One region of the Mesorhizobium dulcispinae genome, then DNA from elsewhere that is predicted to be linked to it. Evidence: riboswitches for the same ligand, from Rfam matches in the RefSeq annotation. Region 1 holds a riboswitch; the other holds the start of a gene.
What was found. A riboswitch is a leader RNA that binds a small molecule or an ion and turns the genes downstream of it on or off. The one in region 1 is predicted to bind thiamine pyrophosphate.
Positions count from the first base shown of each region.

Region 1 (5,213 bases):
CTTGGTGAGCTCGCCCAGGGTTTCGAGCTCGGCGAACTGGGCGGCGTCATTGGCATCGGCGATCGAGCCGGGGCGAAGACCGTCGCCCAGCGAGAACGCCACGTCATAGGCTCTGGCGATGTCGCAGATCTCTTCGAAATGCTCGTAGAGAAAGCTCTCCTTGTGGTGATGCAGGCACCATTTGGCCATGATCGAGCCGCCGCGCGACACGATGCCGGTGACGCGATCGACGGTGAGCGGAATGTAGGGCAGCCGCACGCCGGCGTGGATCGTGAAATAGTCCACACCCTGTTCGGCCTGCTCGATGAGGGTGTCGCGGAACACCTCCCAGGTCAGCGCCTCGGCAACCCCGCCGACCTTCTCCAGCGCCTGGTAGATCGGCACCGTGCCGATCGGCACCGGCGAATTGCGCACGATCCATTCACGGATGTTGTGGATGTTGCGGCCGGTGGAAAGGTCCATCACCGTATCGGCGCCCCAGCGGATCGCCCACACCATCTTCTCGACCTCCTCGGCCATCGACGAGGTGACGGCGGAATTGCCGATATTGGCGTTGATCTTCACCAGGAAATTGCGGCCGATGATCATCGGCTCGCTCTCGGGATGGTTGATGTTGGAAGGGATGATGGCGCGGCCGCGTGCCACCTCGTCGCGCACGAATTCGGGCGTGACGAAGTCCGGGATCGGGGCGCCGAAGCTCTCGCCATCGCGCTGAAGTCCTGAACGCAATTGCTCACGGCCAAGGTTTTCGCGAATGGCGACAAACTCCATTTCGGGCGTGATGACGCCGGCCCGCGCATAGGCGAATTGGGTGACGGCGCGGCCGCCGGCGGCGCGCAAGGGTTTGTTGCGCACCGGAAATTCCGGAGTCAGGCGATCGGCGGAGACGAACCCGTTGTCCTCGGGCTTGACCGTGCGGCCCTCATAGCGTTCGACATCGCCGCGTGCTTCGATCCATGTCTCACGCAGCCGCGGCAAGCCACGCTCGATCTCGGTTTTCACGGCGGCGTCGGTGTAGGGGCCGGACGAATCGTAGACCGTGACGGGCGGCTCGCCGGCGCTCGGGTGGACCGAGATCTCGCGCATCGGCACCCGCAGACCCGGGTGAACTTGGCCGGGCTTGTAGACCTTCTTGGAAGCTGGCAATTCGCCGACGGTGACGGTCGGGGTGTGGGCATTCATGAGTGAGCCTCCTTGCTCGAGTGCAACGGAGACCCAGTCCACGCGATGAGGAGGAAGTGACGCTTCGCACGGGAGTCGGGGTTTACCCGAATGCCGAAGCCGGATTGCCGACCCGCGAAGCCTCGCACCGTCCCTACGCCAGTATGAACTGGATCAGGTTCAACGGGTCACTGCGCACGATAGCAGTATCTCAGCCCCTTGCCGGGACTCCCCTGGTGAGACGTCTAGGTTGGACGATGCGACGTCGCCCTGTCAACTCCTGTTGCGGGCAGGTGCTCCTCAAGGGAGATTGGGATCGTCAGGCGCCGCGTTCCACGGGATCGGTGGGCGCCCTGCCGGTCAGAAACCAACCACCAGCGCTCCACCAGTCAGGCCGGCACCAGCCGCGGCAAGCAGCAGTTTCTCGCCCGGTCGAAAGGGATCGGCTCCGTGGGCAACCGACAGCGACAGCGGGATCGTCGCAGCCGACGAGTTGCCATAGTCGGCGATGGTCTTGACGATGCGCTCATCCTCGATGCCGAGCGACTTGCCGACCGCGTTGAAGATGCGGGCATTGGCCTGGTGCGGCACGAAACGCGTGATGTCAGGTACCGAAAGTCCGGCCGCAGCCAGTGCTTCGACGGAGCATCGGCTCATCATCTCCACCGCCTTGGCGAAGACATCGCGGCCGTTCGCGATGGTCATGCGGGTTTCGGCGATGTCGATCTCCTCCGCGAAGGGACGGTTGCTGCCGCCGGCCGGGATCTGGATCAGGCCATAGGCGGACCCGTCCGAGGCAAAAGATGAGCCGAGGATGCCGTGGCCGGGATCGCCGGACGGGGCCAACACCACAGCGCCCGCGGCATCGGCAAAGAGCACCGCGCTCGCGCGCTCTGCCGGATTGATCCGGCGGCTCAATATGTTGGCGGCGATGACGATGGCCGGTTTGTTGTGCAACCGCACGAAGCCGTCGGCGAAGGTCATCGCATAAATGAATCCCGCGCAGGCGCCGGCAAGGTCGACCCCGCCGGCCCTCTCAAGGCCAAGTCTGTGCGCCACCAGCGGCGCGCTCGGCGGCAGCAGATGGTCCGGCGTCGACGTGGCCAGAAGCAATAGACCGATCTCCTTGCGATCGATGCCGGCGGCCTTGAGCGCCATGTCGCCCGCCTTGGTCGCCAGTCCGGAAAGCGTGTCGCCTGGCTCCGCCCAGAAACGCGAGCGGATGCCGGTGCGCTGCTCGATCCAGCCCGCCTCCAGCCCGAAGCTTGCCTCGATCTCTGCATTGCCGACCCTGCGCGCCGGCACGTGATGGCCGAGGCCTATGATCCGCGCCGTGCGGTTCATCGGTCGTCGCCCGCAAGTTCAGCCGCCTCGTCGATTGCGTCGTATAGACGGTCGAGTTCGTCGGATGTCACGCAGTATGGCGGCAGCACGTAGATGACGTTGCCAAGCGGCCTCACCAGCAATCCGCGCTCGAGGAAGAAGGCGCGCAGCTTGGGGCCGACCTCGGCCAGATAGCCTGCCTTGCCGACGCGGAGGTCGAGCGCGGCGATGGTGCCGGCCGTGCGCGCATTCTCAAAACGCGGATCTTGGCTGAACCGTGCAACCTTTTCCGCTTGCATTCGCGATAGGGCGGCCACGCGTTCCGCCACGGGTTCGTCACGCCAGATGCCGACATTCGCGAGCGCTGCCGCGCAAGCGATCGGGTTCGCCGTGTAGGAGCTGGAATGAAAGAACGTCCTGGTCCGATCCGTGGAATAATGCGCCCGGAAAATCGCATCGGTGGCGAGCGTCGCCGCGAGCGGCAGCGAGCCGCCCGTCAATCCCTTGGAGGTGCACAAAATGTCGGGCGTGACCGCTGCCTGCTCGCAAGCGAAGATCGTGCCGGTGCGGCCCCAACCGGTCATCACTTCATCGGCGATGAAGAGCGTCTCGGAGCGCTCGGCAATACGTTTGAGTTCGGCGGGCACCCAGGCCGGGTACATCAGCATGCCGCCGGCGCCGAGCACCAGCGGCTCGACGATCAGTGCGGCAACCTGGCGGTCACGCGCCAGCCGCTCGAAGGCATCGAGCGTTTCCTGCTCCCGGCCCGCGGCGGGGAAGGGGATGGTGTCGACCTCGAACAGCAGGGGCTCGTAAGCGGCGTTGAAGACACCGCGCGCGCCCACACTCATCGTGCCGATGGTGTCGCCGTGATAGCTATGCTCCATGACGACGATGCGCGAGCGCGGCGCGCCGTTGTTGCGGTGAAAGCCGAGCGCCATTTTCAGTGCCACCTCGACGCTGGTCGAGCCGCTGTCGGAAAAGAAGACCCAGTCGAGGCCGGCCGGCGTCATGTCGATCAGCGCCGATGCCAATTGCTCAGCCGGCTCGTGGCTGAGGCCGGCGAAGATCACCTGGTCGAGCGTTTCGGTCGCCTCCCGGATCGCTGCCATGATCGTCGGGTGGCGGTGGCCGTGGGTGATCACCCACCACGACGAGATCGCATCGAGTATGCGCCGGCCTTCGCGCGTCTCGATATAGGCGCCTTCAGTGCGCGCGATCGTCGGCGGAACCGGCTCGGTGGCATGTTGGGTGAAGGGGTGCCAGACAGCGGAGCGGCTCAATGCGGGGCCTCCATGAAGTCGGCGACGTTGAACGAGGCCCGCATCGCCGCGGCAAGCGTCTCAGGCTTCAGCGGATCAAGACGCGGCAGACGACCAAGCACCCGCACCTTGCCCATCTCGGCGATCGTCCTTTGCGTATCGGCCATCTCGTCGCCGATGAACGCGACGCCGAGCAGGGGTATGGAGCGGGCGCGCAGAGCCTCGAGCGAAAGCAGGGTGTGGTTGATGGTCCCGAGCGCCGTGCGCGCGCAAAGAATGACCGGTAGTTGCCATTCCCGGAAAATATCGATGAACCTCGTCTGCCGGTTGAGCGGCACCATCAGCCCGCCGGCACCCTCGATGACGAGCGGGCCCGGCAACTCCGGTGGCGAGAGCTTTGCCGCCTCGATCGCGACGCCATCGATTTCGGCCGACCGGTGCGGCGACAGAGGCATCTTCAGACGGTACACTTCCGGCACGACGCGCCCCGCAGGTAAGCCAGAGAGGCGGGCAACGACCTCGCTGTCGGTCTCCTCGTCGAGGCCCGATTGAACCGGCTTCCAATAGAAACCGTCGAGCAGGCCCGCGAGGCCGGCCGAAAAAACCGTCTTGCCGACGCCGGTGTCGGTGCCGGTCACGACGACCCGCGCCGTCATGGTCTGTGCTCCCATTCGTCGGCAAGGGCATCAAACAGTGCCGAAACATCGTCCTCGCCGATATTCAGCGTCAGCGAGATCCTGAGCCTTGCCGTGCCCTCGGGCACGGTTGGCGGGCGGATGCCCCGCACGTCGAAGCCGCGCGACTGCAAAGCTTCAGCCAGCGCCATGGCGCGGGCATTGTCGCCGACGACGACCGGCAGGATCTGCGAACCGCTCGCAGGCAAGCCAAGGCCCTCGGCCCTCTTGGCTGCAAGCGCGACCAGCCGCGCCAGCCGGTCGCGGCGCTCCGGCTCGTCGGCGACGATGTCGAGGGCCGTTGCCGCCGCCACGGCCATCAGCGGCGAGGGCGCGGTGGCGTAGATGAAGGGACGGCACCGGTTGACGAGATAGTCGCAAAGCAGCGCGGGCGCGGTGATCAGCGCGCCGGATGCGCCCAGCGCCTTGCCGCAGGTGTGCAGCACCACGACATTGTCGCGGCCTTCGAGATCGTGCGCGAGCCCGCGCCCGTCCGGGCCGTAGATACCGGTGGCGTGCGCCTCGTCCACAAACAGGAACGAATCGTGGCGGTCCGCAACCTCGATCAGTTCATCGAGCGAAGCCCGGTCGCCGTCCATGCTGTAGAGGCTCTCGACCACGATCCAGGGGCGGCCCGCGCCACCTCTCGCGCGCCAGTTTCGGATCGCATCGTTGACCGCGTCGGCGTCATTGTGCGCGGCTTCCGTCACTTCGGCGCGGCCGGCTCGCGCCCCCTCATGCGCGCTGGCATGGACGAGTTCGTCCAGCACGATCAGATCGCCCTTTTGCGGCA
Region 1 is NZ_JAVIIY010000018.1:16,270-21,482, forward strand. It holds gene thiC (phosphomethylpyrimidine synthase ThiC) at 1-1,182, opposite strand, end outside; TPP riboswitch at 1,295-1,406, opposite strand; gene bioZ (3-oxopimeloyl-[acyl-carrier-protein] synthase BioZ) at 1,522-2,505, opposite strand; gene RFN30_RS27395 (adenosylmethionine--8-amino-7-oxononanoate transaminase) at 2,502-3,767, opposite strand; gene bioD (dethiobiotin synthase) at 3,764-4,402, opposite strand; gene RFN30_RS27405 (8-amino-7-oxononanoate synthase) at 4,399-5,213, opposite strand, start outside.

Region 2 (5,213 bases), on a different contig from region 1:
CGGCCCGCGCGATGCCCGTACAGTCGATCACCTGATCGAAGCCGGAAGGAGCGATCTCGCCCGCCTCGAAAAGGAAAACGACGCCCATCGCTCGCAGTTCGCCGGCGAGGGCCTCGAGCGCCCGGCGGGGATCGAGGTGGGCTTCGCCGGCAAAGAACAGGCCCTGCCGAAAGCGGCCGGCAAGGTCGGGTTCGAGGGCGGCAATCGCCTCCTCGTCGACGGACTCGCAATTGCGCGTAAGAGCCGCAAAACGCGCGAGCTCGGAGGCGTCGCGCGCCTGGGCGACGACGAGAGTGCCGGCCCTCGTCACGAGCCCGGGCAGTGTTCTTTCCCACCAGTCGGCCGAAACCTTGCCGAGCGTGACAACCGCCTCCTCGGCGCTTTCGCGTTCGCACCAGGGGGCGAGCATGCCGCCGGCGAGCCAGGAAGCATTGCCGCCTATCTGGCTGCGAATTTCGGCGACCGTGACCGACGCACCCCGCGCAGCCAATTCATGGGCGACGGTGAGGCCCGCCACACCGGCGCCTTTGACAAGGACACGGCGCATGACTCAGCGCGACTCCTGATCATCAAGCGCCGAAGCCTGTTCTTCCGGCGTTTCGACCGGCATATAGAGATCGCCGCCTGCGCGGTATTTCTCAGCCATCGCCGCCATCCCCTCCTTTTGCGCTTCCGCGCGAATGTCGTGGGAGATGCGCATGGAGCAGAATTTCGGCCCGCACATCGAGCAGAAATGCGCCAGCTTGTGCGCCTCCTTGGGCAAGGTCTCGTCGTGGAACGAGCGCGCCGTTTCGGGGTCGAGCGACAGGTTGAACTGGTCTTCCCAGCGGAACTCGAACCGCGCGCGGGAAAGAGCATCGTCCCTGACCTTCGCCGCAGGGTGGCCCTTGGCGAGATCCGCGGCGTGTGCGGCGATCTTATAGGTGATCACGCCGGTCTTGACGTCATTACGGTCGGGCAGGCCGAGATGCTCCTTCGGCGTGACGTAGCAGAGCATTGCCGTGCCGAACCAGCCGATCATGGCAGCACCTATGCCGGAGGTGATGTGATCGTAGCCCGGCGCGATGTCCGTGGTGAGCGGCCCCAGCGTATAGAACGGCGCCTCGCCGCAGACGGCGAGCTGCTTGTCCATGTTCTGCTTGATCTTGTGCATCGGCACATGACCGGGCCCCTCGATCATCACCTGGCAGTCCTTGGCCCAGGCGATCTGAGTCAGCTCGCCTAGCGTTTCCAGCTCGGCGAACTGCGCGGCGTCGTTGGCGTCGGCGATCGAGCCCGGACGAAGCCCGTCGCCGAGCGAGAAGGACACGTCGTAGGCCCGACAAATGTCGCAGATCTCGGCGAAGTGTTCGTAGAGGAAGCTCTCGCGGTGGTGGTGCAGGCACCATTTGGCCATGATCGAGCCGCCGCGCGAGACGATCCCGGTCACCCGGTCGACAGTCAGCGGTATATAGTGCAGCCGCACGCCGGCATGGATGGTGAAATAGTCGACGCCCTGCTCGGCCTGCTCGATCAGCGTGTCGCGATAGACTTCCCAACTCAGATCCTCGGCGACACCGCCCACCTTCTCCAGCGCCTGGTAGAGCGGCACCGTGCCGATCGGCACCGGCGCGTTGCGCACGATCCATTCGCGAATGTTGTGGATGTTGCGGCCCGTCGACAGATCCATGACCGTGTCGGCGCCCCAGCGGATCGCCCAGACCATCTTTTCGACCTCTTCGGCCATCGAGGACGTGACGGCGGAATTGCCGATATTGGCGTTGATCTTCACCAGGAAATTGCGGCCGATGATCATCGGCTCGCTTTCGGGATGGTTGATGTTGGCGGGAATGATCGCGCGGCCGCGCGCCACCTCGTCGCGTACGAATTCCGGCGTGACGAAGTCCGGTATCGATGCGCCGAACGCCTCGCCATCCTGTTGCAGCCTGCCGCGCACGATCTCGCGGCCAAGGTTTTCGCGGATGGCCACGAATTCCATCTCGGGCGTGATGATCCCGGCGCGCGCATAGGCAAGCTGCGTTACCGCCTTGCCTGCCTTTGCCCTCAGCGGAGGGTTGCGGAGGGAAAATTCCCGCGTCAGGCGCTCTCCCGTCGCAAATCCGTTGTCCTCCGGCCTGACATGGCGGCCGTCATAGGACACGACATCGCCGCGTGCGGCGATCCAGTCCTGCCGAAGGCGGGCAAGACCCTTTTCGATGTCCGTTTCAATCGCGGGGTCGGTATAGGGGCCTGACGGATCGTAGACCGTCACCGGCGGCTCACCGGCAGTCGGGTGGACCGCGATCTCCCGCATGGGCACCCTGACCTGTGAATGGAGGACGCCGGATTTGTGGATCTTGCGCGACGCCGGCAGCGGCCCGGTCGACACGGTGGGGGTCAAGGCATTCATTTGAGGCTCCTTTGCTCATCTGCATTGGAGACCCAGTTCTGTGCCGGAAGGATGAAAAGACGCTTTGGTCGCCCTGCCGAAACAGGACCTCGGGCATAGACTCCCGCAAGCGCTTGCACCGTCCCTACGCCAGTATGAACTGGATCAGGTTCAACGGGTCACTGCGCCGCGAAAGCCAGCAGTATCTCAGCCCCTTGCCGGGACTCCCCTGGTGAATGGCTTAGGTTGAACGGGCCAGCGCCGTCTTGTCAAGCGCCTTCAGGCCGCAGCGCTGATCGGCGGCTGATCAAACTCGTCGGAAAAGATCGCGCATATGGCGGCGACAAATCGCGCGCCCGAGAACAGAGCGGAGAAGGGATAAGAAGATTGTCAAATCACCGGACTGTAAGTTCGATTCTTGCGATGATCACGCCTTCAATCGGCACCAAAGGTTTGCGCGTAGATCTCCTCGATCCGCTCTGCCTCGTCATTCGTCAGCGCGGCGAATTCCTTTTCGCGGGCGCGGTTCGATAGCTGGCCGCCGTTCTGGTGGAGGAAACGGAAGAGCAGATCGATCAGCCGCTCGGGCATGTCGATAAAGGCATCCACATGTTGCCGGAACTGATCGTAGCGCTGCAGAAACGCGGTTTCGTTGGGAAGATCCCGTTCGATGGTTCGCTGAACGCAGGCATAGAGGAATTCGGCGTGCGGGGTTGCATCAAAGAAGCGGTAGAAATCCCCGGTGTCATTCAGCACCCGGACGTTGAATTGCGGCGTCGGTTCCCATTCGACCAGTGGCAGGAGGCGCTGCGAATAGCTCTCGAGCACGCGCCTGTACTCGTCGATCTGGTCCAGGATCGCGGCCGAGACGGGAAACACTACCCCCGGCGGATTGAAGCCGCGCATGGCAAGGACTTGTTGGATTAGGTAACGGTGAATGCGCCCGTTTCCATCCTCGAACGGATGGACGTAGACAAAGCCGAAGGCGAGGATTGCGGCGGCCACAACCGGGTCGAGATTTTTTGCGGGGCCTTGGTCGAAAGCGCCCATCCCGTCGATAAGTCTTGGCAGGTCCTCAGGTCGAGCGCTGATGTGATCGGGTAGGGGCATGCGGGTCTCCCTGTCATGCGCACCAACGAAGCCTCCCTCCTTTCGAAAGCCAAGTCTCACGAAACGGACATCGCCGAGGAGAATTCTTTGCAGACGAAGCAGCTCATCGCGATCGATCGGTTGCTGGCCAGCTTCGGCGATAGCGCGGCCCCAGCGTTGGATGCGATCTTCCGGCGGGCGCTCGCCCTCGATGGCGTAGCTTGATCGGGAGTCTTTGAGCAAAAGAAAGGCGGCGGTCCGAGCAAGGAGGTCGCGCGGCACGTCCGCTACGATTGCCGCAGCGCGTCGCGGCAGCTCAAGGCTGGTGAATTTTTCGAGCGTCTTGGTGCGGAACACCAAAGGGCAGAACTCAGGCGTACCGGGGAGATTGTCCTTTATGCGGTAGCGCGAGGCGGTCTTCTCGGGTCCGGACCACTGCAGCTCGGGATCGACGACCGGAACATAACGTCCGGCATCAGCATCGGGTAGATCGAGACGCGCCCCCGTCAGCCATTCAAATAAAAACCAGATGCGGCGGGCATAACTGCCGCTCGGGCTTTCACGGACCAGCACCTCGATCGGCGCGGGACCGGTCACTTGGAAGAGCCGCTTGAGGACGGCTAGGTCGAGCCCTTCGTACTTGAGCGCGAAGGTCAGGTGGCCTTCGAGGGTTGGATGCGGAGCATGGCGGGGCGTCATGATCCGCCAGCCATTCCGTTCGATAACGCGATGATGCTGGCCGGTGGCAGATAACGTTCGCGGCAATGGCACAGCGAGACCATAGGCTCCGATCAGGGCGCTGTAGCCGGCCGGAGTCGCCGTCTCGGGAAGGCGGACTTCCTGAAAAACGATAACAGGCCCTGAAAATTGGTTCTGCTGCGCCGCCGCCATGAAATTTGGGCTCTCCTCTCGAATTCCTGTCCAAACCGGCTGAGGTCTATGAAAAATGAACCTATTCCCTGAAAATTGATGCTGCAAGTTACACTTTGCCGAAAACGGATTCTAGAACGTTGCTGAAATGTCTCGCTCGGGATTTCCGCCTTCTTGGGCGACGACTGGCCGGTCTCAACACGGGTGGCAGCGTGCCGAAGGTCTCTGTCGGGGCGAAACGACGGCCGCGATGAGTACCATCGAGCCCGTTCTGGCGCCGCATTTGCGCGATCTCGATCTTCAAGCGCGGCATGAAGGGCGTCTATCAGCATTGCAGCGAACACCACCTGCATCGCTACCTTGCCGAATTTGATTTCCGCTATTCGAACCGCGTCGCGCTTGGCGTCGATGACGGCACCCGCGCTTTCATCGCGTTGAATGGCGTGAAGGGCAAGCGTCTTACCTATCGAATTCCTGCTGGACGATAGGCATAGGCATTATCGGAAGCCGGTCCAGCTTGAGTTGCCGCTGTACAAAACGCGTAAGCGGCGGCGCAAATCTTGACGCGGGAATGCCGCAGACCCATACCTATACCGGCTGCAGCACTTTCGTTGTCGATCACGGCGAGCGGTCGAGAGACAGACTTATGGAAAAGAAATCTCAGAGAGAAAAGTTCGAGGAAGCCGCACGCGACCTGAAAACTGATCAATCTGACGAAGCCTTTGAGGCGGCAGTCAACAAAATTGATCGGGCGCCCAAGCTCACCAACGAAGAGAAACGAAGAGATAAGGGATTTGATGCGCCGCAAGCGATATCCCAAAAAGTGAAATTTTTACGGAATTTGTGCGCCGCACCATCGAGGGGATTAACCGGTCTCCCAAAGAAA
Region 2 is NZ_JAVIIY010000016.1:87,018-92,230, reverse strand. It holds gene thiO (glycine oxidase ThiO) at 1-547, opposite strand, end outside; gene thiC (phosphomethylpyrimidine synthase ThiC) at 551-2,389, opposite strand; TPP riboswitch at 2,493-2,609, opposite strand; gene RFN30_RS26725 (Fic family protein) at 2,804-4,348, opposite strand; partial or broken gene RFN30_RS26720 (transposase) at 4,621-4,815, shown strand; gene RFN30_RS26715 (hypothetical protein) at 4,899-5,213, shown strand, end outside.
Region 2: another riboswitch for thiamine pyrophosphate. It lies ahead of thiC (phosphomethylpyrimidine synthase ThiC); the one in region 1 lies ahead of thiC (phosphomethylpyrimidine synthase ThiC).